Regions from separate parts of the Streptococcus parapneumoniae genome, predicted to be linked through region 1. Evidence: predicted binding sites of a transcription regulator. Region 1 holds the regulator's gene; each other region holds the start of a gene.

Region 1 (10,496 bases):
GCTTAATATAACCAGCAAGTATCTTTAAAAGAACTGTCTTACCAGATCCATTATCACCTTTAAGACCATAAATATTTCCTGATTGAAAGACCAGATTTAACTCATTTAAAATAGGTCTTTTCCCATAAATTTTCTGTCCATTTATAATTTCAAGTCTCATCGTTTATCCTTTCTTAAATTTCTCTTCCAAGCGACTAACAATCAAGATAACCAATAAACTTAAGAGTACTAAATACACTGTTACAATATGATCCATCATCCATTCTTGTCCCACAAATGCTAAAAAATAGAGAAAAAAGGAAAAACCAGCGCCCGCACTAATAAGTGCTATCAGATAAGACAGTAGTAAGTACAAGATCATTAACTGAGCAAGTAAAAAGAAAAGTGCGACTGTTTTGAAATGAATTCCTAGAGGAAGTAAACCAAGGAACCAGACAAATAAATCTTGAGTAAAAAATTTAGAAATGACAACCAATCGTTTCCTTGTATAATCGAAAAAGGAGGTTGATTGATAGCGGATCAAGTGATGGTAATGGTCTGCCAAATCAGTTTCAAGTAAAATGACAGAGAGCCATCCTACCATGAAAAGCGAAAGATTTAACAAGAGTTTGGGGATTTCTAAATTCGCTTCAGAATAGTCATTATAGGAAAAGATTGAAATCAATTCCCTCTTGAAAAAGAGAAAAACATCCTGCTTTTGAACCGCTATTGACAATAGATAGTTAATCAAAATCATCATCAGAACTATACGAAGTAGTAAAACGATCTTTCTCTTTAGCCAAATATTGTTAAAGTTCTTAAACATTATCTTCATATTTTTTAAGTACCATATAGGGGACAATATAACGGATATAAGGAGTAAAGAGTCTCATCAAACTTACATCCCCATAGCTAGCTTGCATCAAACTCGTCATAGGAACCATATAGTATGGCAAGATACTATAGAGCATCATAGAACCAAGCCAAAGAAACATCAAATAGGCAATTGCCGAACGAGTCACATTCCCTAAATAATCAACTATTTTAAAAAAATAGACTGCATTGATGAAAATACCGATTAGTAGGACACAAGTAAAGAACAAATAGCTTGTTATCTCTCCATCTAGGAGTCTTTGTAAACTACTCCCATCAGAAAATAGAGAATTCCATTCAAGAGGAGAAAAAGTCCCAAAGAAATAAGTTAAAATTGCAATTATCAGCACAGTCACTAAATATATCACACAAGGGATACTTGCAAGTTGAAAAGTCAACTTTCTTTTTAACCCTTGATAACTCACTTCTCTTCCAATACTCAATCGTAAAACTTTATTTTTCAGCTCAATATATTGAAAACCTAGCAAAACAATGATGATTGGAATAATAAATGATTGATAAAAACCTAGATTGAACTGGAGAATACGAAAATCTAATGCTGATTTTAATAAGTCATTTTTAATTGCTTGTCCATCGAATTTAGCTAGATCGGGCGCATGAATATCAAAAAAGAAATAAGTCATCAAAACATCACGATAGACTAAAGCAAGAAAAAGCAAAGTAAGCAAGACATAAACAAATTTATGCCTTGCCAAAGTTAAGAGAGGAATCTTCATAAGCCACCTCCTACAAATAAAAACCGATATAAATCAATGCCTTTCGCCTTTAGACTTCCCTAGTTCTCGTCTCAAGCGAAGCATTTTTTTGAAACAGAAATAAGTTAACCTATTCAGACCAATAGCTAGCAGAATAAAAAGAAACCAAATGCTCCATAACTTGATATCTGTCAAATTTCTCAAGACGATATTGAAAAACAGAACTGAAATAACTGTCCAAGCAAGGCTAAAAAGAGCATAGAGGGGAATGTAAAACCAGTAAAAATAGTAAAAAATTGGGAAAAATTTACTTTCTCTATTATCCTTTTCAATCCAGCTGAAAAAGTAAAACCAGGGAAATAAGAGCACAAATTTAAACAAATGTTTCATCGACACCTCCTTTTTGATAGCGTTTTCTATTATTTTATTATATCAAAAAAATCTGGAAATGTCATTCCAGATTCTACTTTTTTATTTGCGTTTTCTTGCGATGAGATGGATTGGAGTTCCCTCAAAGACAAAGGCCTTGCGGATTTGATTTTCCAAGAAACGCAGGTAAGAAAAGTGCATGAGTTCTTCTTCATTGACAAAGATAACAAAGGTTGGTGGTTTGGTTGCCACTTGAGTCGCATAGAAAATCTTGAGACGTTTTCCTTTGTCTGTCGGTGTTGGGTTGATGGCAATAGCATCCATAATCACATCGTTCAAGACAGCTGATGGAATACGTGTGTTTTGACTTTCGCTGATTTGTTTGATCATCTCAGGAAGTTTGTGAAGACGTTGCTTGGTCAAGGCTGAGACAAAGATAATCGGTGCGTAAGGCAAGTATTGGAACTGCTCACGGATATCTTCTTCCCAGTTTTTCATAGTGTGGTTGTCTTTTTCAAGTGTATCCCACTTGTTGACCACGATAATCATCCCTTTGCCAGCTTCGTGGGCAAATCCAGCGATACGCTTGTCGTATTCACGGATACCCTCTTCCGCATTGATGACCATCAAGACCACATCTGAACGGTCAATAGCACGCATGGCACGCATGACAGAGTATTTCTCGGTATTTTCATAAACATTACCAGATTTACGCATACCAGCTGTATCAATCATGGTAAACTCTTGACCATCTGTATCTGTAAAGTGGGTATCAATGGCGTCACGAGTTGTTCCAGCAACAGGACTAGCAATGACACGGTCTTCTCCCAAAATAGCATTGATCAAGCTTGATTTTCCAACGTTAGGACGACCAATCAGGCTAAACTTAATCACATCTGGATTTTCTTCTTCATATTCATTTGGAAGATTTTCTACGATGGCATCTAGCACATCCCCTGTACCGATACCATGGACAGATGAGATAGGCAGGGGTTCACCCAAACCGAGGGCATAGAAATCATAGATATCATTTCGCATCTCAGGGTTGTCCACCTTGTTAACCGCGAGGATAACTGGTTTGTGGGTCTTATAAAGTTTACGGGCTACGTATTCGTCTGCATCGGTAATTCCTTCCTTACCGGACACGACAAAGACGATAACATCTGCTTCTTCCATGGCAATTTCTGCCTGGTGCTTGATTTGTTCCATGAAAGGAGCATCGACATCATCGATTCCTCCTGTATCAATCATGCTAAAAGAACGATTGAGCCACTCACCCGTTGCATAGATACGGTCACGTGTCACTCCTTCGACATCTTCTACAATGGAGATTCGCTCACCAGCGATCCGATTAAATAGGGTTGATTTCCCAACATTGGGACGTCCTACAATGGCAATAGTTGGTAGGGCCATAATTTCTCACTTTCTACAATAACTTCTTCTGTTCAAGATTTCTTCTAGTTGAGCTTGGTTCAGCTTGACCAAACTGTTCTGCTAGGCGCTGACTCCAGCTTGTGGTCGCACGCGCCCCAGCATAGTCAGCCTGTACACGGTCATAAGCCGCAATCACATCAACTGTTTGTTCCTGATATTCTTCCTCAAACACCACTTGATTCAATGGCAAGCGAGGTTTGACTTCATGTTCTTCATTTGGAAGACCCAGCGCCATCCCAAAGACAGGATAGGTGTAGTCAGGCAGGTTAAAGAGCTCTGCCACTTCTTCTGACTTGTACCGCACCAAGCCAATAATGACACCGCCATAGCCTAAACTTTCAGCTGCCAGCAGGGCATTTTGACCAGCAAGAGCTGCATCGACCGAACTAATCAAGAGGCCTTCCACACCTTGTGGTTGGAAAGTATCGGTATGAAGTCGTGCTCCCTTTTCTGCTCGGTTCAAATCTCCGACAAAAAGAAGAAAAACAGCTGACTGGCGAATGGCTTCTTGAGGTACCAATTCATACAGGGCATCTTTCTTCTCTTGACTTCGCACTACAATCACAGAGTAGGATTGAAAATTCTTCCAAGACGAAGCCATCTGGGCTGCTGTCAGGATTTCAGTCAAGTCTTCCTGAGGAAGGGCTTGCTCCTTAAATCTACGCACTGAAGTATGAGCTTTCATCAGTTTAATAGTCTCTGTCATCGACGGTTTACTCCTTCTAAACGAGTCTCCTCAGCCAAATAACGGATGCGTTCCATGACGCGTCTGGCTTCCCAGGTTTCGTCATTTCCATGTTTCCCTTTAGCGAAATGCTGCTCCAATTCTTCAAAGTTGAAGTTGGAGGTGAAAAAGGTCGGTAAATTTTCCTGCATCCGATATTGGAGAATGACTTGTAGGATTTCATCACGTACCCAAGCTGTTGATTGCTCGGCACCAATATCATCTAAAATCAGGACTTCAGACAGTTTAATCTCATCTACCAAGGTCTTGACATTACCATCACCGATAGCATTTTTGACATCAATAACAAAGCTAGGATAGTGGAGGAGAGTGGAGGAAACACCACGTTTTTCTGACAAATCATGGGCTAAGGCAGCCACCATAAAACTTTTGCCCACACCAAAATCTCCATATAAGTAAAGACCTTTTCGAATAGCTGGATATTGCTCTACGAAGGCTAATAGCTTTTCAAAAACTGGCAAGCGACCCAAATCATCCAAGTCTACTTGAGCCAGACTAGCTTTCTTGAGACTGGCTGGCAGATTGATTAACTTGAGACGGTTCTTAATAGCCGCTTCTTTTTCAGCCGCGATTAGTTCAGGAGTTTCTTCATAAGAAACATCCGCATAGCCATGATTCATAACCAAAATCGGCTTGTATCCTTTGGCGATATAATCCGTATCACCACGGAGAAACTTGTCGCGCTCGGTGATGTACTGATTAAACTTGGAGATACTGCGATTTAATTCCTCTGGAGTAAGGGATTCTTGCTGGATAAAGGCCGCAACATCAGGGTCCTTCATGATTTTCTGGACCAAATCTTGATAATGAAAACGGCTAGGTTGACGTTTGAGTACGTCTCCGACACTTTCCATCTAATCTCCTCCTTTTTCTAATCGAGCTAATAGTTCTTGTTTCTTACGTTCCAGTTCCAGACGAGTTTCCTCGCTGGTTTCATTCTTATAATCTGGATTGCTCCACTTGGGTACATTGGACTTGGCAGGACTGGGTTTACTGCTTTTTTGAGCCTGATTCTTCTGTCCTCGCTCACGGATGCGCAAGACTGCCTCTTCTGCCGAATGAATCTTTTGATAGGCGTAATCATTGGCTACCTTCATGGCATATTTCTCATTGATATTTGCTGAATCCACCTTATTAAAGGTCAATAAGAGAATAATATTGATGACTTCATCCAGCAAGCCCAAGCCAGCCATCTGTTGCAAGAGTTCTCTTTCTGTTTGAGTAATGGTCCCCTTGCGTGTTTGCTTGATTTCTGCCAAGAACTGCAGGGCTGTTTTACTTTTGGCTTCTTTGATAATGGTTGTTTCCTTAGGACTAAAGTCAGAGGAAACAGGTTTTTGAGCAATTTTTTCCCGCATGCGTCTGGTTGAAATAACCTGGGAAACAGCTGTTGACTTGGCCAATTGATAGGTTTCAAACCAAGTCCATTTCTTCTCCTCGGCAATGGCAAAGAGGTTCAAGACATCGGACTGCTCATCCACAAAACGAAGTCCATCTCGAGCCATAAGCTGACGAAAATGGTCTAAGTCAAAATCATTGGCTACTTTCTTCTTGAGACCAAGGTCTTCTTGACTTCCCAGCTCTGCCAAATCTGGAAAGACTTGATTGAGCGAGACAGGTATTTTTTCTCCCTCAGCACTCTCAACTTTCAAATCCTCCACCGCTGCATCGCCAATCTTTTTCTCTAAAAATCTACGATAAACAGGATGCTCTAAGAAGTCTTGACTAGATAGAGGAGCATGGATAACTATCTGATAAACATCCCCCTTTTGATAGAGAGTCAAGAGATTAAAAGCAGATAGGATTTTTAGGGATTTTATCAGTCTATCCATCCCAAAATTGAGATGATTGAGAATGCTTGAAAAGAGGTATTCCTTTCTGCCATTATCCCAAAAACTAATCGTATAAAGATAAAGGCTCAGTGCCTCCTGACCGATAATCGGGAGGTAGCACTGTACCAGAGATGAGGTATCTTGCGACACCCGATTATTCTTTAGATAAGAAAAACGGTCAATTGGCTTCATTTATCTTTCCTTTTTCTTTTTAGAGGACTGGGTGATTTGTTGGAGCAAGCTCTCTAACTCACTGACATCCTTAAAACTACGATAGACACTGGCAAAACGTACATAGGTAATCTCATCTAACTCAGCCAACTCCTCCATGACGAGTGAACCAATGTCCTCACTTTGAATTTCATTTTCATTTCGACCACGGAGTTTCTGTTCGATACGATTGACTACCATGTTGATTTCATCACTTGACACAGGACGTTTCTGGGCTGAGCGGATAATCCCATTAAAGATTTTATCTCTGGAGAATTGTTCCCGTGTGCCATCTTTTTTAACGACCACTAAGGTTCTCTCTTCTACTCGTTCGTAGGTTGTAAAACGGTGTTGGCATTCATCGCACTCACGTCTTCTACGAATAGTGTTCCCTTCTTCTGCTTGGCGACTATCGATAACACTTGACTTGGTAGCCCCACATTTTGGACAACGCATCCTTTCCCTCCTTATCGTTTTCTTTTCATTATACCATTTTTTAAGCGATTCCCAAAACAATTCTTCTTTTTGCTTGACAAGTTTTTTGTTTTGTTGTATTATTTAATTAAGACAAAAAGATAGAAGAAAGGAGACCAAGATGTCCTGGACATTTGACAACAAAAAACCCATCTATTTACAGATTATGGAGAAAATCAAGCTTCAGATTGTTTCCCATACACTGGAACCCAATCAACAACTTCCAACCGTGCGAGAGCTAGCTAGCGAGGCTGGTGTCAATCCCAACACCATCCAAAGAGCCTTGTCAGACCTTGAACGAGAAGGATTTGTCTACAGTAAGCGCACAACTGGACGATTTGTGACTGAGGATAAGGAGCTAATCGCCCAATCGCGCAAACAATTATCCGAAGAAGAATTGGAACACTTCGTTTCCTCCATGACCCATTTTGGCTATGAAAAAGAAGAACTACCAGGCGTAGTCGGCGATTATATTAAAGGAGTTTAAGCCTATGTCATTACTAGCATTTGAAAATGTATCCAAATCATATGGAGCAACACCAGCCCTTGAAAATGTTTCCCTTGAGATTCCAGCTGGAAAAATCGTTGGTCTTCTTGGTCCAAACGGCTCAGGGAAAACAACCTTGATTAAACTAATCAATGGCCTCTTACAACCAGATCAAGGACGCGTCCTTATCAACGACATGGACCCAAGCCCAGCAACCAAGGCTATCGTAGCTTATTTGCCGGATACGACCTATCTCAATGAGCAAATGAAGGTCAAAGAAGCCCTAACCTACTTCAAGACCTTCTATAAAGATTTCAATCTTGAACGCGCCCATCATCTACTTGCAGACCTTGGCATTGATGAAAATAGTCGTCTCAAGAAACTATCAAAAGGAAACAAGGAAAAGGTACAACTGATTTTGGTTATGAGCCGTGATGCTCGTCTCTACGTTTTAGACGAACCCATTGGTGGGGTAGACCCTGCTGCCCGTGAGTATATCCTCAATACCATTATCAACAACTACTCACCAACTTCTACCGTTTTGATTTCTACCCACTTGATTTCTGATATCGAACCAATCTTGGATGAAATTGTCTTCCTAAAAGACGGAAAAGTCGTCCGTCAAGGAAATGTAGATGACATTCGCTATGAGTCGGGTGAATCCATTGACCAACTCTTCCGTCAGGAATTTAAGGCTTAAGCAAAGGAGATTATTTATGTTTTGGAATTTAATTCGCTACGAATTTAAAAATGTTAACAAGTGGTATTTAGCTCTTTATGGTGCTGTGCTAGTCCTTTCTGCCCTTATCGGGATACAAGCACAGACCTATAACAATCTACCTGTCAAAGAAAGTCAACCTACTATGCTACTTTTTCTAGCCCTCGTCTTTGGTGGCTTGATGATTACACTTGGGATTTCAACTCTTTTCTTAATCATTAAACGCTTTAAAGGTAGTGTCTATGACCGACAAGGCTATCTGACTTTGACCTTGCCAGTTTCTGAACACCATATCATCATAACCAAACTAATCGGTGCCTTTATCTGGTCGTTGATTAGCACTGCTGTCCTAGCTCTAAGTGCTTTTGTTATTTTGACCTTAACAGCTCCAAATTGGTTTGCAACTTCTGACTTGATTCCACTTGCAGGAACATACCTTCCTCAACTCTCTCTTATGGGGGTATCCTTCCTACTAAATACCATTTCCAGTATCCTCTGCATCTACTTAGCCATTTCCATTGGACAACTTTTCAATGAATACCGTACAGCACTCGCTGTTGCAGCCTACATTGGTATCAAAATCGTCATTGGATTTATTGAACTCTTCTTCAACACCAGTACTAACTTCTATGTCAGTTCATTTGCAGGATTTAATGATAATTTCTATATGGGAGCAAGCGTAGGCATTGTTGAAGAACTCATTTTCATAGCTATCTTTTATCTCGGAACCTACTACATCTTGAGAAACAAGGTTAATTTGCAATAGTTTTAAAATCAAAAAGGATAACATCTCATCGCAGAGAGGCTATCCTTTTTTCTTTGATCTCATTTTCCGTCTAACTTTATTTAAAAACAAATCCTTTTAAATCTGATTTAAAGGTCTTGTTTAATTTCTCTATTGTGACACTATCATTATATTCCTTACATATTCTCATAGCTTTGGAACATTCTTTTTTACCTAACTCTACTTGATTCGTTTTTATGAGATAAATACCTTTTAAAAAAAGCAAATAATTCTTTTCAAAATAATATCCTTGTCTGGTCAGTAAATTTTCTAAATCATCTATAAAAAATTGAGCGCTATCTAACAAATTATTTTTTAATAATAATTCTAAATTAAATAAATATAAAGGAATTACTCTATGTGTTCCCATATCTGTTTTTAAAAAATGTCGTGTTTTCTTGATTACCGCTCTATATAGTAAGCTTATGGTTTTAGTGTTCATAAAAAACACCGAATTATAGAAAATTTTCAGTTCATACTCCATCCAATTATCTACAGAAAGCAAATACTTGATTAGCTCATTACATTTAGAGGCATTGTAAGGAAGATTTGCAAGCCGGTTGATCTGTTGCTCAGCAATCAACTTTATGTGACAATTGCATAAACTTTTTTCCTGCTTTTGTTTTAGCTCTATTTTCTTTATTAGTTCTTGTAACAAAATGATATCTGAAGAGTTTACAGCATGTTCCAATTCTTCAAAAAAGCATTCTTTTTTGGAATAATAGCAATGAACTAATTCTTCAAATTCCGAAAATGATATCCCCAGGCGATTTAACAACATGTAAAAATGATCAATAGATAATTTTGTAATCCCATTTTCGAAACGAGAAATAGTTGACTCACTAATCTTATCACAAGCCAAATCTTTAAGACGAAAATTTTTTGAAATACGGATATCCTTTAAAACTGCTCCAAAATTTTCCATAGTATTCCTCTTCCATTTCTGCAAAAAATTAAACCTGTTTTTTTATTTGTGATATGATTATGATTATACAAAAATAAAACAGAAAGGACAATATGATTATGAAAAAAATTTTATTGTCATCAGTTGCTTTACTGAGCCTAGTGACAACACTACCAGTAAATAGTCCAGTTTCTGCTCAAGAATCTATCTCTCCCAAGGCTTATAGTCACTCTAATGGCAGTTGGATTCAATCGAATGGCCGTTGGTGGTAGAAACATTCTGACGGTTCTTACACTAAAAACGGGTGAAACATCAACGAGAGCAGTACCTATCGAAGATGTTAATGCTATGGAAAAGGTTTTTAGTAACCAAAACTTTAGTAAAGTTGTTCGTTTCCCAGATAAAACTAAGTCCGAGATTATTGCAAAAATGCAAGAGCTTTTCAAATCTTCTAGCGAAAGCGATGTGAACTACCTTTACCTTACTTGCCATGGTGGAGAAGATGGGACGATAGCCATTGGTAGCGATAAAATATCCTTTTCAGGTTGGGAATTAGCATCTATACTGAAACAATATAAAGGTAAGTTTGTGGTTATGCTGGATTGTTGCTATTCAGGAAAAATTATAGATGTAGGTAAATCAGATGAAAAGGTTGCCTCCAAGTCTGAAGAAAGATTTGATGAACAAGCATTTTTGGCAGGATTTTCAACAGGAAATCTAGCAAGCAAGAATGGTGAAATGCTTGATTCTAAGTTCCTCGTACTATGTGCCTCTTGTATGGATGAAGAATCGTATAGTGCAGTCGGAGTAGGTAGTCTTGCCACCAGATACTGGGCAATGGGTACAGGTTGGGATCCGCTTCAAAATAGAATGATTTCGCCTATGGCAGACACCAACGCTAACGGAAAAATCACTTTAGAGGAACTGTATCAATACTCTTATCCTCTAGTTCTTGAAGATGCATCAAAAAT
Region 2 (10,496 bases), 790 kb from region 1:
ACGGTGTTCGTAAGCTTTCAAACGGATACGGATTTTTTTGTTTGCCATCTTTTTTCTCCTTTTCGTCTATTTAAGATAATAGGCTAGCTCCACAAGAAAACCGACGCGGAGTTGCGTGGCAATGCAACCGAGCGTGTCGCAACCTCTTGCATCAAAGCTAAAGCTGTAATTTACAGCACCATAATAGAATAACACAAAGCCCCTGCGATTGCAAGGGATTTGTTGCTATTTTTTCGTTTTTTTACAATGAAACTGTTTTCCTATTTTTTCTTTTTAAAATTAGGGATTTTCTTCTATATAAACTGACTCCTCTTGGCATCAAATTTATCTTCTGATTGGTTCACTAGAATGTCCGCCCTTGACTCAGTTTCTTTATAGTATCGCAGATACTGCTCCCGTCTCATCTGATGGCTAGCCAATATAAAGGATGCATCGCGATTTCTCACTGTCGTATCTCGATCTAGACGCCTTTTTAATTCGGTCTCCTCATCCGTGTAGAAACAGATGGTTTTGTCAAAGAGTTCTTTGGGTAAAAAGCCAACAGACATCCCTTCGACAATCAGAATTGGCTTTGCTCCAGACAAGACCTCACTAGCTTTCCAAGGTTCTTCAATTGTTAAGATATCCATGCCAGCCTTTAAAGCGAGAATGTCTCTTTCTAAACTTACCAGTTCATGAGCCACAGGTAAACAAGCGGTCACTTTTTGGTCTGGAGTCTCGTTTGGCACCACTAAATGACGATTTGAAGCAATGTAAGGATCGGTTTCCAATAAGTTTACCTTTGCAGAATCTAGGGTTTGGTACAATTCCTGTGCAAAGGTTGACTTGCCTGAAGCTCCATGACCGTATATTCCCAGTGTCCTGACTTTCCCCGTCTCGATCTCTGAGACTAGTTGGTCTACTAAGTCTTTTTTCTTCATTCTCTCTTCACCTGTTCATAGCTTTCTTTTCCGTCATTAAGCTTGTCCCAAATCACTACTTGCCCACTTTGGAGCGATTTTTGCACATCTATGATGCGTTGATTGGACGAACCTCGAAACTGGAGCATGAGATTTCTCTTAGTTCGATCGTATCGTCCATCAACCAGAATGTCAATCAATGATAAGAGTTCCAGTTTATCTTGTGTCTCCAACATCATTTCTTCCCAAGTGTAGCCCGTCCAGGACCAGATGTCTTTTTCTGGCAATTCCTTTCGGATGCGTTTAACCAGAGGTAAGAGAATCCCAGTATTGAGAAAGGGCTCCCCTCCCAGCAAGGTCAATCCTTGAACATAGGGCTGGGCAAGGTCTGCCATGATCTGTTCTTCTAGCTCTGCTGTATAGGGAATGCCAGCATTGAAGGACCAGGTAGCTACATTATAGCATCCCTCGCAGTGAAACATGCAACCTGATACATAGAGAGAGTTGCGCACTCCTTCTCCATCTACAAAGTTAAAGGCCTTGTAGTCAATGATACGCCCTTGACTTAGCTCCTCACTTTTCCATTCTTGTGGTTTTGGATTATTCATTCGCTACCTCTATCCAATAACGCTCCACACCATTGCGAACATCCTCAATGAGACCTCCATTTGCTAGAATAACTACTCTGCTAGCAGGATTCTTCACGCTACAGGTCACTAGAGCTTTCTTGATGTTCTTTTCCTTAGCAACTTGCAAGCCCTGACGGAGAGTCTCTTTTGCATAACCCTTGCCTCTTTCAGATGGACGAATGGAGTAGCCAATGTGGCCAGCATAATTCAGTAACCCCTCATTCAGTCTCAATCGCAGATTCAAAAACCCTAGAGCATGACCTGCATCATCAAATGATACAAATTGAATAGAAGGAACACGATTTTCAGGCAAGTTTATTCCCATTTCTTTTTGCATATTTGTTTCCAACCACTCTTCATACACAAAGTTCTCTGTATCCCAAAATCCGCCATCATGGGCTGATTGGCTCTTTTCAAACTCTGCCATCATCTCTAAAACTGTTTCTTTATCTGCTAATCTTGGTCTGCGTAATTCCATCCTTACCTCCCACTAAGAGAAAAGCGAGAGCCGACTCTCATACTCTTCGAAAATCTCTTCAAACCACGTCAGCATCGCCTTACCGTACTCAAGTACAGCCTGCGGCTAGCTTCCTAGTTTGCTCTTTGATTTTCATTGAGTATCACTTTTATTTTTTCTTGTTCTTGTTTAAAAATTGTTCTCTGAGGTTGAGCAAGCGTTCTTTCTTACCAGCTCCACCTTTAGAGTGTTTCTCGTGATAACGGGTCACTTGTGCGCGACCCTTATCGTCTAATTGATATTTCCCCATCTCATTTCTTTCTAATTTGTTACTTGATGCCCAGCTATTTTAATCGTTGAGCCATTCATATGTTTGACACGCGCAGCGATTTCCTTGTGACGTCCATTAACCATCGGACGCGCTTGAGGATTGCCTAGATAGCCACAAGTCCGTTTAACAACGTCTACTGTTTTAGGGTCGCTATTGCCACAGTTTGGACAAGCAAATCCTCTCTCAGTTGGTTCAAAATCCCCTTCAAAGTCACACTTGTAGCAACGGTCTATTGGAGTATTGGTTCCAAGATAACCCACACGGTCATAAGCATAATCCCAGACAGCTTCCAAGGCTTTAGGATTTTGCTGGAGGACTGGATACTCACAATAATGGATGAAACCACCTGACGCACCCGCTTCTGGATAGACTTTCTCAAAGTCCAATTTTTCAAACGGTGTTGGATTTTTACGAACATCGTAGTGGAAAGAGTTGGTGTAGTATTCCTTGTCTGTGATATCAGGAATAGAGCCAAACTTGTCTGTATCTAATCGACAGAAACGGTCTGTCAAGCTTTCGGACGGTGTTGAGTAGATAGAGAAATGATAACCATATTGGTCTGACCACTCTTCTACACGGCGTTTCATATCTCGAATGATGTCTAGCGTGAATTCCTTGGCTTCTGGATTGTGTTCCCAGCTATTTCCAAAGAAAACTGTCGCTACTTCATACAAGCCGATATAGCCCAGCGAAACTGTCGCACGACGATTCTTAAAGAGCTGGTCAACACTCTCTTCTTTACCTAGACGATGGCCAAAAGCACCGTACTGATAAAGAATAGGAGCATTTGCCGGTGTCGCTTCCTTGGTTCGTTCGACACGGTAAACCAGAGCATCCTCAGCGATATTCATCCGCTCGTTGAAGATTTCCCAGAACTTATTCATGTCGCCCTCAGACTCAAGAGCAATACGAGGCAGGTTAACTGTCACAACGCCTAGATTCATCCGACCCGAATTGACTTCTACACCATTCTCATCTTTCCATCCTTGAAGGAAAGAACGGCAGCCCATAGGAACTTTGAAAGAACCTGTCAAGTCAACAATCTTATCATAGGATAAGACATCCGGATACATCCGTTTAGTTGCACACTCGAGGGCCAACTGTTTGATGTCGTAGTTAGGCGAACCTTCCTCTAAATTGAGGCCTCTTTTAAGCGTAAAGATGAGTTTAGGGAAGATAGCTGTGCGGTGTTCCGAACCAAGTCCCTTGATACGAATGTTTAAAATTGCCGTTTGAATTTCACGCTCAAAACGATTGGTTCCTAGACCAAAACCTAGCGAGGTAAAAGGTGTTTGTCCATTTGAAGTGAAGAGGGTGTTGATTTCATACTCGAGAGATTGCATGGCATCATAGATGTCCTTTTGCGTTTTCTTCCAGGCATAATCTTCTCGTTTTTCAGGCAAAACCCATTCTTCTGCATCTTTGAGGTGTTTTTGGTAGTTCTTCTCTGCGTAAGGAGCCAAAACTTCATCGATACGGTCAGCTGAACAGCCCCCATACTGGCTAGAAGCAACGTTGGCGATGATTTGCGAAATCTGAGCTGTTGCAGTCTGGATAGACTTGGGACTTTCTACCTCTGCATTCCCAATCTTAAAACCATTTTCCAACATACCTTTAAAATCAATCAAACAGCAGTTGGTCATAGGTGTATAGGGGCTGTAGTCCAAATCGTGATAGTGGATATCCCCCTTTTGGTGGGCATTGGCTACGTGCTTAGGAAGCATTTGCAGTCCAATTGACTTTCCAACAATCCCTGCTGTCAAATCACGTTGGGTGTTGAAGACATCGCTGTCTTTATTGGCATTTTCGTTAACAACCGCCTGGTCTTTGTTGAGAAGTTTATGGATACTAAAGTTGATATCTGTCGCTTTCGAGCGTTCAAAATCCCTCTGTGTCCGATAAGTAATATACTCCTCAGCAAGCGCATATTCTTTGGCTTCAAGCAATTCATGTTCTACGATATTTTGAATTTCGTAAATCTTAACCCCCTGTGGAAAGCGACTATGAATTTCTGTGACAATTCGCTCAGTCAGAGCATTGAGGCGTTTTTCAACCAAGGGTGTCACATCCATAACCTTGTCTGCCGCCTTGTGGAGAGCTTTGTCAATCTTATCCACATCAAATACAACACGTCTCCCATCTCGTTTCTCGACGAAGAGAGTTGGCAAAATTGTAATTTTTTCTTCTAGTGCAATCATATGCATGCTCTTTTCTAAAATATTCTTTCTAAAAAGTATTATACCACTCTAAAAAGAAAAATCAATATCTTGTGTTAAAAATCCTAAAATTTTTAAAAATACACAAGATATTGATTTTGTTATTTGATTTTATAGACTTTAAACTCTGAGTAATCAGTCTTTACTTGTTGGTAATTTTCTTTTAAGAGTGTTTCCACTTCAGACCAGACTGGCACCTTATCATTCACCACAATCACCTTAGGTTGTTTTTCTTTCAAGTCATTAAGTAACTTATTCCGATTTTCCTCAGTTGCTGTATAGTGCATCGGAGACAAAATCGCCGATGGCGACAAGCGCTCACTCTTACGATAAAGAGTCGCAGTATCATCCCATGCATAGATAGCATCTTCCGTACTTGTCTCCTCTTTCACCAAATCAGCAAGATGATTACGTTCTTGATAAGGTACCGGATAAAGGACAAACTTCATCAAAAAAGGAACAGACAAAAGATAGACAAGCCCTAAAACTGGCAGATATAGATTTCCTTTGAAAAAACGACTCCATAGACTAACTGGCGTTTCTCTTCGTCTTCGTCTAACACTACGCCCCCTCTGTTGACTCTTAATATTGGTTACCAATAAAAGTAGGAAAACAGGGAAGACGACCATCAAATAAGAAGCGTGCAGAGGCTCTTGTGAAAAGAAAAGCAAAATCAAACCTAAAATTGTCACAAGACTTGCAGGAACCGAAATGACGTATAGTTTAGAGAGTTTGGATTGAAAGAAACCTAAAAAGATACAAACCACAAATCCCAAACCAAGGGACAACAAGCCATAAAAAGCCATATTCTCTAAAATTTTAGAAGTGAAATCAAAGCGAATACTGTCAATAGGATAACGAATACCACTAATGGCATCCCCAAAACTTCCTGTTGCAACACTATAGTAGGCAGTTGGATAAAAGACAAGTGAAAAACCTAAAGTCACTGCAAGAAACTGATAAAATCCATGTGCAAAGCGTCTATGCCCAAGGTTAAAGACCAACAAGCCTAAACTCACTACAGCAATAAACAGGAGCGATGACAAGGGGGCAAAGAAAAATCCTCCCGCCAAAGCCAGCCCAATCCGTATAAATCCCTTATCATGGCTTGGATTGCTTAGATAAGCCGCAACTAAACTAAAGGCCGCGAATAAGAAAGGAAGCGCTAAAAGAGTCGCATAGCCTCCACCAAAAGCAAGACCTGTAACTAGCATGTAAAAAATAGTCACCACTTGTCCAGCTTGCTCTCCTTGCTCTGTCAAGGTATCCGCTGATCTAAAGAGGAAAAATCCTCCTGCTACCAAGGCTAACCACTCAAAGATGGCAAAGAAAAATCCGCCCTGAGTCACGTAAGTCAGCAAATAATAAAGCAAACCTTGACTTCCATAATAATCGCTGTAAATCTTCCCTGCCTGATGAAGCGCCCAACCTGCATAAAAATCCTGCACTTCTTGTGCACTCATTAAATCGAGTAATAGCGGTACTCCTAGAGTTATCCCCGTTACAAGCGTACTCCATAGTAAAATTTTCACCAAAGGAAGACGACTTGATTCACGATGATGCGATTCTTGTTCGATTTGGTATTCTAGAGGTTCACGATTCTCCTGATGAACTTCTTCTACTCTACCATACACACTCATATCGTTTCTCCTATTCAATTTATCTGTCTTAGTATATCAAAAAGTCCTAGGATTGTCAGCTTGCGATGGCTGTTTGAGTGATTTTTTGCATAGTTTCACAAAGATTTCAATTTCCCGAAAGCGGTGTAAATGCGTCTGTTTAAATGTCATGATATAGTTCAATTCTTTCTGGGTCAGCATCGTTCCTCCTATATCTTTCTATTCGTAAAAGGCAAGAAAAATAGGACTGGTTTGTGTCCTCAGTCCTAGATTTCTTATAAGATTGGAGCGAATAACTGGGCGATTTCTTTTACAAGTTTTTGATACCAGCTTGTTTTGATAGAATGAGGATAGACTTCCTGAGAATCTGCAAATATATTTTGAAAATCTCGGGCTATTTCCATTATAGAAGGAGTTTTATAGAGTAAGACTGCATTTTCATAATGGTGTACCAAGCTTCGGTAGTCGAGATTGATTGTCCCCACCACCGCAAAATCTTCGTCTACCAACATCTGCTTACTATGAATAAAACCTGGACTATACTCATAAATCCGAACTCCAGCAGAAAGAAGGTCTGGATAAGCCCCTCTTGTGACTAACTGAATGAACTTCTTATCTGGTATGTAAGGGGTGATAATCCGAACATCGACCCCTCTCATAGCAGCATTTTTGATTGTCTCTGTTAAATCATAGTCTATGATCAAATAAGGTGTCGTAATATAGACCGATTCCGTTGCTTGATTGATCAAACTCTGATAAACTTTTTTTCCTACCTGCGTTCGAAAAATTGGCTTGGGTCCACTCCCGTATGGAATGGTTAAACCGTCACTTGGGATAGAATGATTTTCTAAATGATATTGATCAAAATCACTAATCTCTCCTCGATTGATGTACCAAGTGGTTAAAAACAAGCGTGTCAGGGCTTTTACTGCTAGTCCGTCCAAGCGAATTCCACTATCCTTCCAATAACCAAATCTCTCGACGTGGTTAATGTACTCATCTGCCAGATTGACCCCACCAGTATAGGCTATCTGACCATCAACAATCAATATTTTTCTATGATCTCTGTTATTATAGGCCACTGTCAAACGAGGAATAACTTTATTGAATTTATGGGCCTCGATGCCCAGCTGACGAAGTCGATGTGCATAATCTCCTGTTAAAGTAGCCATACAGCCAATATCATCATAGAGCAGTTTAACTTCAATGCCTTGAGCGACCTTTTGCTCCAAGATTTCTAGAATACGATTCCACATCAAACCTTCTTCTATAATGTAATATTCCAAGAAGATAAATTTCTCAGCCTTTTTGAGATCTTCTACCATCTTTTTCCACATAGCTTCTCCGTTAGGAAAAAATGTAGAGGCAGTTTGATCATAGATATCGGCATTGGTATCCATACTCAATAAGGACTTGATGACGCCATATGCCGCCTTATCACTTTCTTTTAATTCCTCTTTTAGTAACTGGCTATTTGCTTCTTGGAAATGCATGGAGCCTAGCTTCTTCAGTTGTTTGATTTCTTTTTTGGACAATCGCCTTTCACCAAACATCAGATAGAGCAAGGGGCCAAATACTGGCACAAAGGCTACTAATAACCAGGTCACCTTATTCTCAGGAGTCGTATTACGGTTGACTATCGAAATGATTGTGATGATACTCAGTAGAATGAGGACAGTAATCCATAAAATGGGGGCCATGCGCCCTAAATAAAGAAAGAGACCAAAAACCAGACAAAGTTCAAGTAGCATAATCGAAAGACTAAAGCCATACTTGGACATCAATAATTGAAATTTTCTATATTTCATATCCCCTCCTTGATATTTTGAACACTAAAAACAGGTAATTGATACTAGTATAACTCAGGTATTCGGTAGAAGGCAAGTATTTATGATTATTTTCTAAGCAAAAGTAAAAAGGCTGAAAAATCCAGCCCTTCCTACTTGCATAGTCTTATTTAGTTAAAACGATTTGGTCCGATGGGTCTCTATCCATATCGTCTACGACGATTTGATTACCGTTTACAGTGTAAATTTTGACATCATCGCCAATAATCATGCGTTGATTTGCTGCATCAAATGTGACCTGTTTGACCTTCTGATCCCCGTCAGATTCGAGCTCAGTCCATGTACCAGTCGTTCCAGTGACCACTAAAGTGATACGGTCTCCGTCATCTTGGCCTGTATAAGTCCCATCAATATCAGTCGGTTGAGCAACAGGTTGGTTCTGTACTGGAGCCGCTTGATTTTGATTACTTCCTGCATTTGCAGTATTGGTATTCTGTTGAGCAGGTTGTTGAGCAGGTTGTTGGACCTGCTGCTGAGCCACAGGCTGTTGAACTGGTTGTGTTCTTTGGGAACAAGCAACTAGCAAAGATACACTCGCTAAAGAAACAATAGAAAGTGCTGCTGTTTTGAATGTCATAATAAATGTCCTTTCTCTTGCCATGCTAGAGAAAAAGATTTTTCCTTAGTCAGCAATTCCCCTAGTATAACAAGTTCAAAAAAGGTGGTCAATTTATCTGCTCATACCCCAGTATGTTGCTCCGTACTTCTGAGATAAAATAGAGAGACCCTGTAACAAACAACAAGTCCTTGGTATCGGCTCTTTCTTCAAAATCGCTAATAAATTCTCGGTAAGACGGAATCACATCGTAACCTATTACATCTGTCTCGTCCAAAGCCCCCTGATAGTCAAAGCCGGTCACCTTGAGTTCCACCTGAGGCAATTTTTCAGTCAGATAAGCCAACATCCCTTGATAATCCTTCCGTTTCAAGGCTCCAAAGAGGATTTGAGGACGATAACCTTCCTGCTCTTTTTCTTTGATAAACTCAACCAAGCGAGTCAAGGCAGGGAGGTTATGGGCACCGTCCAAGTATATCTGCGGACGAATATGCTCCAAGCGACCAGCCCAATGAGTCTTCTCCAAAGCCTGTCTTACAACCTGCTCATTAACAACTTCCTTTCCTTCCCTCATAAAAAGAAGAAACGTTTGCAACGCCAAGGCCGCATTCTCCTGCTGATAAGCTCCTTCTAAGCCTATTTTCAACTGCGAAATATTTAGTAAAGAACTTGAAAAATCCCCATTCAGCATTGAAAAATCTTGACCTGCCTGATAAAGGTCAACAGTTAAAAATCCTGCTTTTTTCTGACAGACAAGCCTAGCTTCTGGAGCCAATTTCGCAATCACTGCCTTCTTACCAGCCTTGAAAATACCAGCCTTCTGCTCTGCGATTGCTTCCAGACTATCACCCAAGGTCTCCTGATGGTCGAGCCCGATGGAGGTGATGACAGCAAGCTCTCCGGTTACCACATTGGTCGTGTCAAGTAAGCCACCAATTCCCACTTCTAGTAAAACCAAATCCACCTCTTGCTCCCTAAAATAGAGAAAAGCAATCAAGGTCAGCAATTCAAAAAAGGACAACTGATCATGGGTTTGCAGAAGCGTTTTCTCCATCTCCTTGACCTGCTCAGCCAAACGGATAAAGTCTGCGTCTGCTATCGGTTGCCCATTAATGCAGATTCGGTCATTGATAGAGACGATATGAGGGGAGGTAAAGGTCGCGACTTTTTTACCATGCCCCATAAATAACTCCCTCATAAAAGCAATGGTAGATCCTTTCCCATTAGTCCCTGTTACGTGGATAATAGGGTAAGACTGCTCGGGATTTCCTAACAAATCCACCGCTTGTTGCATTCGGTCCAAACCTGATCGAAAATTCAAACCAATCCGACTGTGAAGCCATTCTTCTACTTCAAACATACACATCTCCTTGACAAAAGTCCAATCAATTACCTAGCAAAATTCCGTAGATAACAAAAAACGAGGCCAGGATTTTCGTCCCGACCTCTTACCTGATTAGCTAATAACTAGCTACTATGAATGCTAACGTGGAGTAAAACACCACCCAGATTCACCAGCTCTCTTATTTAAAGGAACTGGGATAAAAATGTTCACTGAACTGCCTGCGTTTCTAATTTCTAGCACAGGGCTAAAAACGTCCCCCGGACGTTTTTACTCCTCCATAAAGCTGTTGAAGACTTCTTCAATCATGTTCCACTCGTCTTCTGAGTCTTCTGGGATTGGTTGCAATTCGCCTTCTGTTCCATCTTCGTTTTCGATGAATGAGTAAGCTTGGATTTCAACTTGTCCGTCTTCGTCTTCTTCTGCGTTAACTGGTACTAGAAGAACATAGTTTTTACCAAATTCTTCTTTTCCATCAATCGTCAAAAGGATTTCAAACAAGGTTTCATTTCCTTGCTCATCTACTAGTGTGATTAGTTCACGTTCTTCGTGGTCGTGGTTATGATCGTGTGACATAGCCTCTCCTTTATATTAAAATTT
Region 3 (10,496 bases), 530 kb from region 1:
GTTTTTCTCAACAACCAGTTTTTTCATTTTTAAGCTAATTACTTACTGTTTTTCTTCTGAAAGAAAAGTGATACTATAGCTAAGATAGCAAAAGCTATACCAACATACCAGTAGGGTTGTTCTAGGGTCGTTGAACGACCTGATAGATTGACGATTCCGCGAAAAAGCATACCAGTTGTTAGAACAGCTACTGACGAGTTCCATAAGTTTAGACTGATTCGCCCTAAGTTTGGAATGATTTTCAACAGTAATGCCAGAATGACGCCCCCTACTAGGGGGACTATAAAAAGATAGTGCATATGAAGGGAGGTTTCCCCAAAACTGAAAGACTCATAGATACGGCTAAATACTAAAAAGAAAATAGTAAGAATGCTATATCCGACTAGCGTCTTTTGGAGGCGTTTGTTTTTATTTTTAGTAACCGATGTAGACAATATCACTCACCGCCCTTTCTGATATTTTGCTTCCACCTGTAGTCGGTTTATTGATTACCTGACCATTAAAGTAGAGAGTTGAAGAACCTCCACCATCTAAGTTGTAGGCCGTCTTCACTCCGTAAGATTTCATCACTTCTGCCATCTGGTAAAGAGACAAGCCCTTGCTCTCCGAAGTACGACCATCTGAAACAACAATGATATAGTGGTTTTCATCGATAATTCCAATAGCTGTACGAGGATTTGAAGCCATAGCCTGACCAACTTCTGTATTGATACCGACAGAAATCTCACCATTTTCAACTAGAGACGGACCAAATGCCAGTAGATTAACTACACCATCTTGAACTAACTGGTCAGCTGAGATTTGGTTCTCGTAAATGATTTTAAAAGAGCCATCCTTGTAAATGGCAAGGTCACCATTACTGGCGTCTTCACGGACGCTATCCCGATAGACAACACCATTACGGATAACATAACCTGAGCTATTAGCTCCATAGTAGTCGCCATTGACAGCTAAAATAGCATTATTTTCAGCTGCTGTCACGGAGATTTTAGCTGTGACGTTGGTTCCATAAGAATTTTGAGCTAGGGCTGTTTTCAGATAATCTGCAGAGCTCAGAGTCACATCCGCCACATAGATTTGCGTATCATTCACCGTCTTTTCTGTTAGATTGACACTGATATTTCCATCTGAATAGTTAGTATCCGTTACTTGGGCATTTTTTGCTGCTTGGCTTGCTACTGCTGTGTTAAATGTCGAGTTAGTATTAGATACAGTGGAGATAGTCTCTGCTAGTACAAATGTCTTTAACATCGAATAGGTAATGGAACTTGTCAGAAGCAAGCTAAAGACCGAGGCGTATAGATAAGCTTTCTTAAAAAATTTCATACTGGATAACAAGTCCTTTCTTTGAAAATAAATCGTGTTTGAACAGTCCAAGATACCACAAAGAGAAGCATTCCTACAAAAATTTTAGCCATGAATAAATTGATTCCGAAATCTGTATTAAAAAGGCTAATTAGGAGAGTATCTAAGAAAAAGAGAACAACAGACAAGGTTAAATAACCTGCACCTGTTTTTAAATTACTTGCTTTATTTTTAAATACCAAGTTTTTATTAGTCGAAAAGTTGAAGATAGAGCTGGTCACACGAGCCAGCCCATTTGATAGGAGGAGGTGTAAACCTGATGGAATAAAGCTCAAGAAAAGAATCGAAAAAGCATAAACTAGATAATCCACGATAAAACTACTCAATGATGAAAGAGCGAATTTCAAAATGTTTTTGTAAATCATTAAACCATCTCGAATAGGTCGGAAGTGAGAAGCTTGATTGTCGTTTATATAGACTGTTTCAATAGGAACTTCCAAAATCGGATATTGCTTGCTGGCTTCCAATAGCATGTTCATTTCATACTCATAGCGTTGTCCTTCCACTTCCATCATAAAAGGAATCAAGTCTGTCGTGAAAGCACGAAGTCCTGTCTGTGTATCTGAAACTGCTACGCCTGTTTGGATTTTAAATAAGATACGTGTCAAGCTATTTCCAAAGCGACTACGCAAGGGAACCTTGCCAGTAAAAGCACGAACACCAAGAACCAAAGCGCTAGGGTTTTCGCTCGCCTTGTTACTAGTGCGGAGTATGTCCCAAATCTTGTGTTGACCATCCGCATCTGCTGTAACGATCGTTCCAGGCATCTTGAGGGATTGAATGTAAGCAAAAGCCGTTTTCAAAGCCTGACCCTTACCTTGATTGACCTGATGACGAAGTACAGTCCCATAGTTTTCAGCCTGAGCAAATATTTCTTTACATTCAGGAGAACTACCATCATCAATCACAATGATAGAAAAATCACCCTTCTTGTGAATTTTTTCAATCAGTGTTAGCAGATTAAAATCAGGTTGATAAGCTGGAATAACTAGATAATTCATAGCTGTACCTCTTTCTTTTTGTTTGTATAAGTATACGTTCACTTGCTTAAAAAATCCTTATAACTGCTTTTTTATAAAAATAAATTGATGATTTCTCAAAAATAGACCATAAAGAGAAAACTCCATAGAAATGATTTCTACAGAGTTAGAACAGTATCTTTATAATAAATCTCTACAACTTATCCTTTAATTTCTCCACAAAGAGATAGGCCGCTGGACAGGTCAAGGTATTCTTAATCGTCAGATGGTTGATTTGATGGATCTTTTTACGGTCCGTATGGGGAAATTCACGACAGGCCTTTGGACGAACATCATAGATAGAACAGAGATTATCTCCTCCTAAAAGTGGGGAAGGCATGGATTTAAAAACCTTGTCCCCATCTTCATCTACTTGCAAAAACTCTGCTTCAAAAGCAGGTAATTTCATTTTAAAATACTTGGCGATTCGTGTAATATCCGCTTCTTTAAAGTCAGGCCCCAAAGTCTTACAACAGTTAGCACATGCAGTACAATCAATCTCCGCAAAGACTTCTTGGTGAATCTGCTGGGCAATCTTGTCTAGGTTTTTAGGAGGTTTTTTCTTTAGATTGGCTAAAACTTTTCGATGCTCCTTCTGCTTTTGCAAGGCTAGCTGATGGTAATACTCAATATCAATTTCTTTAGACATGGTTTCTCTCTTATTCTATTTGTTTACCCTATTATATCATGCCTCTGACTCATTGAAAAGTGGAGTTTATTAGACTATACTTTCCCAAAATGCGTCAAAAAACCTTGCAACTAGGTTACAAGGTTAATGACATTAATCGAAATTAACGTATTCTTTTTGAAGTTCAAGAACTTCTTCCATTGTTGAACACTCTGTAAGGGCACGGTTAGCGTACTCTTCCATCTTAGCAGTGTCCAATTTCTTCATCAAGCTACGTGTACGAAGGACTGATGTTGCTGACATAGAGAACTCATCCAAGCCCATTCCGACAAGAAGTGGAACAGCTTTTTGGTCACCAGCCATCTCACCACACATACCAGCCCATTTACCTTCAGCGTGAGCTGCCTTGATAACGTTGTTGATCAAGCGAAGGATTGATGGGTTATATGGTTGATAAAGGTATGAAACTTGTTCGTTCATACGGTCTGCTGCCATTGTATATTGGATCAAGTCGTTTGTACCAATTGAGAAGAAGTCTACTTCTTTAGCAAATTGGTCTGCAAGCATAGCTGCTGCAGGAATTTCAATCATGATACCAACTTGGATATCATCCGCAACTGCAACACCTTCAGCAAGAAGGTTTGCTTTTTCTTCTTCATAAACTGCTTTAGCTGCACGGAATTCTTTCAAAAGGGCAACCATTGGGAACATGATACGCAATTGACCATGAACAGAAGCACGAAGAAGGGCACGGATCTGTGTACGGAACATTGCATCTCCAGTTTCAGAAATAGAGATACGAAGAGCACGGAATCCAAGGAATGGGTTCATTTCGTGTGGCATATCGAAGTAAGGAAGTTCCTTATCTCCACCAATATCCATTGTACGAACAACCACTGGTTTACCATTCATTCCCTCAAGAACAGCCTTGTATGCTTCATACTGCTCATCTTCAGTTGGGAAGTCTTGAGAATCCATGTACAAGAACTCTGTACGGTAAAGTCCAACAGCTTCTGCACCGTTGTTGTTAACACCTTCAACATCTTTTGGAGTACCGATGTTAGCAGCCAACTCGAAATGTTTACCGTCAGCAGTCACTGTTTGAGCATCTTTCAAAAGTGCCCATTCAGCTTTTTGTTTAGCATAAGCTTCACCAGCTGCTTTAAATTCTGCCGCTTGTTCATCTGTTGGGTTGATAATCACTTCACCAGTAATTCCGTTAACGGCAAGGATATCACCGTCTTTGACGATTTCAGTGATGTTATTTGTTCCCAATACAGCTGCAATTTCAAGTGTACGTGCCATGATAGCTGAGTGGCTTGTACGTCCACCGATGTTTGTTACAAAAGCTTTTACAAAGTTTTTGTCCAATTGAGCTGTATCAGATGGTGTCAAGTCATGCGCAATCACGATTACTTCTTCATTGATAGAAGCTGGGTTTGGCAATTTCTTACCAAGAAGGTTTGCCAAGACACGTTTTGTCACGTCGCGGATATCCGCTGCACGTTCTTGCATGTATGGGTTGTCTTCCATGCCTTCAAAGATAGTGATGAACATGTCAGTCACTTCCTTAAGACCTGCTTCTGCATTGACTTTCTTAGCACGGATTGTTTCTTTAATCTGACCAATCAATTCTGGGTCAGAAAGAACCATCAAATGAGCGTCAAAAACTTGAGCCGCTTCTTCACCAAGCGTACCTACAGCTTTCTCGCGGATAAGAGAAAGCTCGTTTTGAGAAGCTTCAAGAGCAACATCCAAACGAGCCTCTTCTGCGTTTGTATCTTCGACTGAAACAGTTTCGAATGACAAATCCGGTTGAACGAGTAGATATGCTTTTGCAACTGCAACACCGTCAGATGCTGCGATTCCTTTAAGCATTTCTGTCATTTCCCTTATGCCAATCCTTCTTTTTCCATTGTTTCTGAGATTGCAGCGATAGCGTCATCTGCATCTGCACCTTCAGCTGAGATAGTTACGTCAGCACCTTGGCCAACACCAAGACTCATAACACCCATAATTGATTTAAGGTTAACTGATTTACCTTTGTACTCAAGAGTGATATCTGAAGCAAATTTGCTAGCAGTTTGCACCAACAATGTTGCTGGACGTGCGTGAATACCTGTTTCTGCCACTACGTGGAAATCTTTAGAAGCCATAGTTTGACTCTCCTTTTGTTCTTTCTTTTTTTGAGTTATATGTGATAACCCTTACAATTTGGTATTATACCATCTTCTAGGATTTTTTTCAAGCATTTTCTGGATTTTCCTTCAATTTCCTTTCAGATAACTTGCTGAAAATCTTCTATCCTAGATAACAAAACACAGGATATAGTTTCTTTAAAAACGATTTATAGGATAATCATTGCTGTTTTATAAAACAAACACTATATATTGTGTTTGTATATAAAAACAACAAAAGAACACCACTATATTTAGTTCAAATCGTTGACAAAAATTTATTTTCTGATATACTAAGATAGTATTAAATTTTGAAGAGGAGTTACACAATGGTAACCGTTTATTCTAAAAACAACTGTGTCCAATGTAAAATGACCAAGCGTTTCTTGGACAGTAATAATGTCTCTTATCGTGAAATCAATCTTGATGAGCAACCTGAGTACATCGATCAAGTTAAAGAGCTTGGTTTCAGCGCAGCTCCTGTTATCCAAACACCAACTGAAGTCTTTTCAGGTTTCCAACCAGGAAAATTGAAACAATTAGCATAAGCTTAGTACATCATCCAGAAGAAACTGCTTCTAGGGCTAACTTAGAAGCCTTTCTTTTGTAATTAGATAAGGGAAATTTTATGGGATTAAAACATCTTGAAGACGTGACTTACTTCCGTCTTAATAACGAAATCAACCGTCCTGTTAATGGACAAATCATGCTTCATAAAGATAAGGAAGCCTTGGATGCCTTCTTTAAAGAAAATGTGGTTCCAAACACTATGGTTTTTGATTCAATTAAAGATAAAATCAACTACCTCATTGAACACAACTACATCGAAACAGCCTTTATCAAGAAATACCGTCCAGAATTTTTGGAAGAATTGTCACAATTTATCAAAGATCAAAACTTCCAATTCAAGTCTTTCATGGCTGCTTATAAATTTTACAATCAATATGCCTTGAAGACTAATGACGGTGAATACTATCTTGAAAGTATGGAAGACCGTGTCTTCTTTAACGCTCTTTATTTTGCTGATGGGAATGAAGCTATTGCCATCGATATTGCCAATGAAATCATCCACCAACGCTACCAACCTGCTACTCCTTCCTTCTTAAATGCTGGACGTGCTCGTCGTGGAGAGTTGGTATCTTGTTTCTTGATCCAAGTCACTGATGATATGAACTCTATCGGACGTTCAATCAACTCTGCCCTTCAACTTTCACGTATCGGTGGTGGTGTGGGAATTACCCTCAGCAACCTTCGTGAAGCTGGTGCACCTATCAAAGGCTATGAAGGAGCAGCTTCTGGAGTCGTTCCAGTTATGAAACTCTTCGAAGACAGCTTCTCTTACTCCAACCAATTGGGTCAACGTCAAGGTGCTGGGGTGGTTTACCTCAATGTCTTTCACCCAGACATCATCGCCTTCCTTTCAACTAAGAAAGAAAACGCCGATGAAAAAGTTCGTGTCAAGACCCTTTCACTTGGTGTCGTTGTACCAGATAAATTCTACGAATTGGCTCGTAAAAATGAAGAAATGTACCTCTTCAGCCCTTACTCTGTAGAAAAAGAATACGGTGTGCCATTCAACTACATCGATATTACTGAAAAATACGATGAACTAGTTGCAAATCCAAATATTCGCAAGACAAAAATCAAGGCGCGTGATTTGGAAACTGAAATCTCCAAATTGCAACAAGAGTCTGGCTATCCTTATGTCGTCAACATTGATACGGCTAACCGTGCAAATCCTGTTGATGGAAAGATTATCATGAGTAACTTGTGTTCTGAGATTCTTCAAGTCCAAGAACCAAGCTTGATCAACGATGCTCAAGAATTCCTTCAAATGGGAACAGATGTTTCATGTAACCTTGGTTCAACCAACGTGGTCAACATGATGACCTCACCTGACTTTGGTCGTTCTATCCGTGCTATGGTTCGTGCCCTTACTTTCGTTACAGATAGTTCACACATCGTGGCTGTACCTACGATTGACTATGGAAATAGCCAAGCTCATACTTTTGGTCTTGGTGCTATGGGACTTCACAGCTACCTTGCCCAACAATTGATTGAATATGGATCGCCTGAGTCTATTGAGTTTACAAGTATCTACTTTATGCTTATGAACTACTGGACCTTGGTTGAGTCAAACAATATCGCGCGTGAACGTGGTATTACCTTCCATAACTTTGAAAAATCAGACTATGCTAAGGGAAGCTACTTTGATAAGTATATAACTGGCGAGTTTGTTCCAAAATCAGACCGTGTTAAAGAACTCTTCAAAGATGTCTTTATCCCTAGTGCTGCTGACTGGGCTGAACTTCGCGACAAGGTTCAAGCAGATGGTCTTTACCACCAAAACCGTCTAGCTGTTGCTCCAAATGGTTCGATCAGTTACATCAATGACGTTTCTGCTTCTATCCACCCGATTACGCAACGTATCGAAGAACGTCAAGAAAAGAAAATCGGGAAAATCTACTACCCTGCTGCTGGATTGTCAACAGAAACCATTCCTTACTACACTTCTGCTTACGACATGGATATGCGTAAAGTGATTGATGTTTACGCTGCTGCGACTGAGCACGTGGACCAAGGACTTTCACTCACACTCTTCATGCGTAGTGACATTCCAAAAGGTCTTTACGAATGGAAGAAGGAAAATAAGCAAACGACACGTGACTTGTCTATCCTTCGTAACTATGCCTTTAACAAAGGTATCAAGTCTATCTACTACGTCCGTACCTTTACTGATGATGGTGGAGAAGTCGGTGCCAACCAGTGTGAAAGCTGTGTAATTTAGTTTCTAGTATAGAAACACTATTTTTCCCTAAGCAGCACTGATAAAATCAAATCCACTATGTCATAACATAATTTATGTAACATTTTAAAAGTCGGGCTTCCGACTTTTTGTGCGAAACTACTCTAGGATTATGATAAAATAGAGATAATTGTGAGTTCGCAATACTAAACACAGAAAGAGATTTCAAATGGAAACTTACTACAAAGCCATTAACTGGAATGCCATCGAAGATGTCATCGATAAATCAACTTGGGAAAAACTGACGGAGCAATTCTGGCTCGATACACGTATTCCCTTGTCAAATGACTTGGATGACTGGAGAAAACTATCTAACAAAGAGAAAGACTTGGTCGGAAAAGTTTTTGGTGGTTTAACCCTTCTTGATACCATGCAATCTGAAACTGGGGTTGAAGCCCTTCGCGCAGACATCCGTACACCACATGAGGAAGCTGTTTTCAATAACATCCAATTTATGGAATCTGTCCACGCAAAATCTTATTCATCAATCTTTTCTACCTTGAATACTAAGGCTGAGATTGAAGAAATTTTCGAATGGACCAATACCAATCCTTACCTACAAAAGAAGGCTGAGATTGTCAACGAAATCTACCTCAACGGTAGCCCACTTGAAAAGAAAGTTGCCAGTGTCTTCCTCGAAACCTTCCTCTTCTATTCAGGTTTCTTCACTCCCCTCTACTATCTTGGTAACAACAAACTTGCCAACGTTGCAGAAATTATTAAATTGATTATTCGTGATGAGTCTGTTCACGGAACTTACATTGGTTACAAATTCCAACTTGGTTTCAATGAATTGCCTGAAGAAGAGCAAGAAAAACTCAAAGAATGGATGTACGACCTACTCTATACTCTTTATGAAAATGAAGAAGGCTACACAGAAAGCCTCTATGACGGTGTTGGTTGGACGGAAGAAGTCAAAACCTTCCTTCGCTACAATGCTAACAAGGCTCTCATGAATCTAGGCCAAGATCCACTCTTCCCAGATTCAGCTGATGATGTCAACCCAATCGTTATGAACGGTATTTCAACAGGAACTTCCAACCACGACTTCTTCTCTCAAGTCGGAAATGGTTACCTTCTTGGTGAAGTTGAAGCCATGCAAGATGATGACTACAACTACGGTTTGGACTAATACTCTTAACCATCAAAAAGTAAACTTGAAACAACAAAATAATAATCTAATAAAATATCGAAGTTTTGAAAACAAACCTCGATATTTTTGTTTTTGTTTTATTTTGTTGTTTTTGTATTTGAATGATGAGCTAGTTTATGGTAAGATAGTAGTAGGAAACGAGGTGATAATATGCTCAAACAAGAAAAATTAGCCAAAATTTTAGAGATAGTAAATAGTAAAGGAACCATAACGGTTAAACAGATTATGGACGAAATAGCCGTTTCAGATATGACTGCAAGGCGCTATTTACAGGAATTAGCTGATAAAGATTTGCTGATTCGTGTGCATGGTGGAGCTGAAAAACTTCGAACCAACTCCCTTTTGACTAATGAGCGATCAAATATTGAAAAACAAGCCCTCCAAACGGCAGAAAAACAAGAAATAGCCCGTTTTGCAGGCAGTCTAGTAGAAGAAAGAGAAACTATTTTTATTGGACCAGGAACAACATTAGAATTTTTTGCGCGTGAGTTGCCTATTGACAATATCCGCGTCGTGACCAACAGTCTACCTGTTTTTCTGATTTTAAGCGAACGAAAATTAACAGATTTGATTTTAATAGGTGGAAATTATCGCGAAATTACAGGTGCTTTTGTTGGCACATTGACCCTACAAAATCTCTCTAATCTCCAATTTTCTAAAGCTTTCGTTAGCTGTAATGGTATTCAAAACGGAGCTCTAGCTACTTTTAGCGAGGAAGAGGGAGAGGCTCAACGCATCGCTTTAAATAATTCTAATAAAAAATATTTACTCGCAGATCATAGTAAGTTCAATAAGTTTGATTTTTATACTTTTTATAATGTATCAAATCTTGATACTATTGTTTCAGATTCTAAACTAAGTGATTCAATCCTTTTTGAGCTATCTAAACATATTAAAGTTATCAAGCCTTAATAAACTGAAAGATTCTGGGTAACAACTCAATTTCAGAAGTAAATCTTCCCATAATAAAACGCATAGTATCAAGTTTTTTCAACACCTGATATTATGCGTTTTTCTGTATCAAAGACTTTTTCCCAATTGCTTTATCTGCCACCTCAAAGCGATTCATTGAGAAACCTGCGACTTGCTTTCTAGTTTAAAGTTGCTCTTTGATTTTCATTGAGTATAAGCAACGTGATTAGATAAGAGTTTTGCAGAGTACTAGATATAAGATTTAACTTTTTTGGAAATTGGTTACGATTGTTGAAACGGCATAAAATCTGAATCAAAGGAGATATTATCCCATTCTTCAGGATTGATAAAATTTAAAAACAGATTTTTAAATTCTTCCAGCTCATAATCTGAATGACAAATCCATTCTTTACCAGTCGAGACATACCATTTTCCG

What was found. The regulator NrdR, encoded in region 1, represses ribonucleotide reductase genes. The targets are predictions, from matches to a motif close to ACACNATATATNGTGT.
Region 2: the regulator NrdR is predicted to act here: its motif matches at 4,574-4,589, upstream of nrdD (anaerobic ribonucleoside-triphosphate reductase).
Region 3: the regulator NrdR is predicted to act here: its motif matches at 5,393-5,408, upstream of nrdH (glutaredoxin-like protein NrdH).

Annotation. Positions count from the first base shown of each region.
Region 1 covers NZ_AP026968.1:529,647-540,142, reverse strand. The annotation lists gene SP4011_RS02960 (ATP-binding cassette domain-containing protein) at 1-160, opposite strand, end outside; gene SP4011_RS02955 (hypothetical protein) at 164-805, opposite strand; gene SP4011_RS02950 (hypothetical protein) at 798-1,589, opposite strand; gene SP4011_RS02945 (hypothetical protein) at 1,623-1,958, opposite strand; gene der (ribosome biogenesis GTPase Der) at 2,040-3,350, opposite strand; gene SP4011_RS02935 (NADPH-dependent oxidoreductase) at 3,364-4,077, opposite strand; gene dnaI (primosomal protein DnaI) at 4,074-4,970, opposite strand; gene SP4011_RS02925 (replication initiation and membrane attachment family protein) at 4,971-6,140, opposite strand; gene nrdR (transcriptional regulator NrdR) at 6,141-6,614, opposite strand; gene SP4011_RS02915 (GntR family transcriptional regulator) at 6,754-7,119, shown strand; gene SP4011_RS02910 (ABC transporter ATP-binding protein) at 7,124-7,819, shown strand; gene SP4011_RS02905 (hypothetical protein) at 7,836-8,603, shown strand; gene SP4011_RS02900 (helix-turn-helix domain-containing protein) at 8,680-9,546, opposite strand; gene SP4011_RS02895 (caspase family protein) at 9,781-10,496, shown strand, end outside.
Region 2 covers NZ_AP026968.1:2,066,911-2,077,406, forward strand. The annotation lists gene rpsJ (30S ribosomal protein S10) at 1-48, opposite strand, end outside; gene SP4011_RS10290 (phosphoribulokinase) at 294-920, opposite strand; gene nrdG (anaerobic ribonucleoside-triphosphate reductase activating protein) at 917-1,507, opposite strand; gene SP4011_RS10300 (GNAT family N-acetyltransferase) at 1,500-2,006, opposite strand; gene SP4011_RS10305 (hypothetical protein) at 2,155-2,295, opposite strand; gene nrdD (anaerobic ribonucleoside-triphosphate reductase) at 2,307-4,514, opposite strand; gene SP4011_RS10315 (damage-inducible protein CinA) at 4,634-6,172, opposite strand; gene cls (cardiolipin synthase) at 6,427-7,959, opposite strand; gene SP4011_RS10325 (SP_0198 family lipoprotein) at 8,105-8,575, opposite strand; gene SP4011_RS10330 (bifunctional folylpolyglutamate synthase/dihydrofolate synthase) at 8,664-9,914, opposite strand; gene SP4011_RS10335 (DUF1292 domain-containing protein) at 10,167-10,472, opposite strand; gene ruvX (Holliday junction resolvase RuvX) at 10,488-10,496, opposite strand, start outside.
Region 3 covers NZ_AP026968.1:1,060,954-1,071,449, reverse strand. The annotation lists gene SP4011_RS05500 (hypothetical protein) at 39-434, opposite strand; gene SP4011_RS05495 (phosphodiester glycosidase family protein) at 415-1,326, opposite strand; gene SP4011_RS05490 (bifunctional glycosyltransferase family 2/GtrA family protein) at 1,323-2,366, opposite strand; gene SP4011_RS05485 (YkgJ family cysteine cluster protein) at 2,539-3,033, opposite strand; gene ptsP (phosphoenolpyruvate--protein phosphotransferase) at 3,166-4,899, opposite strand; gene SP4011_RS05475 (phosphocarrier protein HPr) at 4,905-5,168, opposite strand; gene nrdH (glutaredoxin-like protein NrdH) at 5,519-5,737, shown strand; gene nrdE (class 1b ribonucleoside-diphosphate reductase subunit alpha) at 5,818-7,977, shown strand; gene nrdF (class 1b ribonucleoside-diphosphate reductase subunit beta) at 8,165-9,127, shown strand; gene SP4011_RS05455 (DeoR/GlpR family DNA-binding transcription regulator) at 9,299-10,060, shown strand; gene SP4011_RS05450 (DUF3884 family protein) at 10,343-10,496, opposite strand, start outside.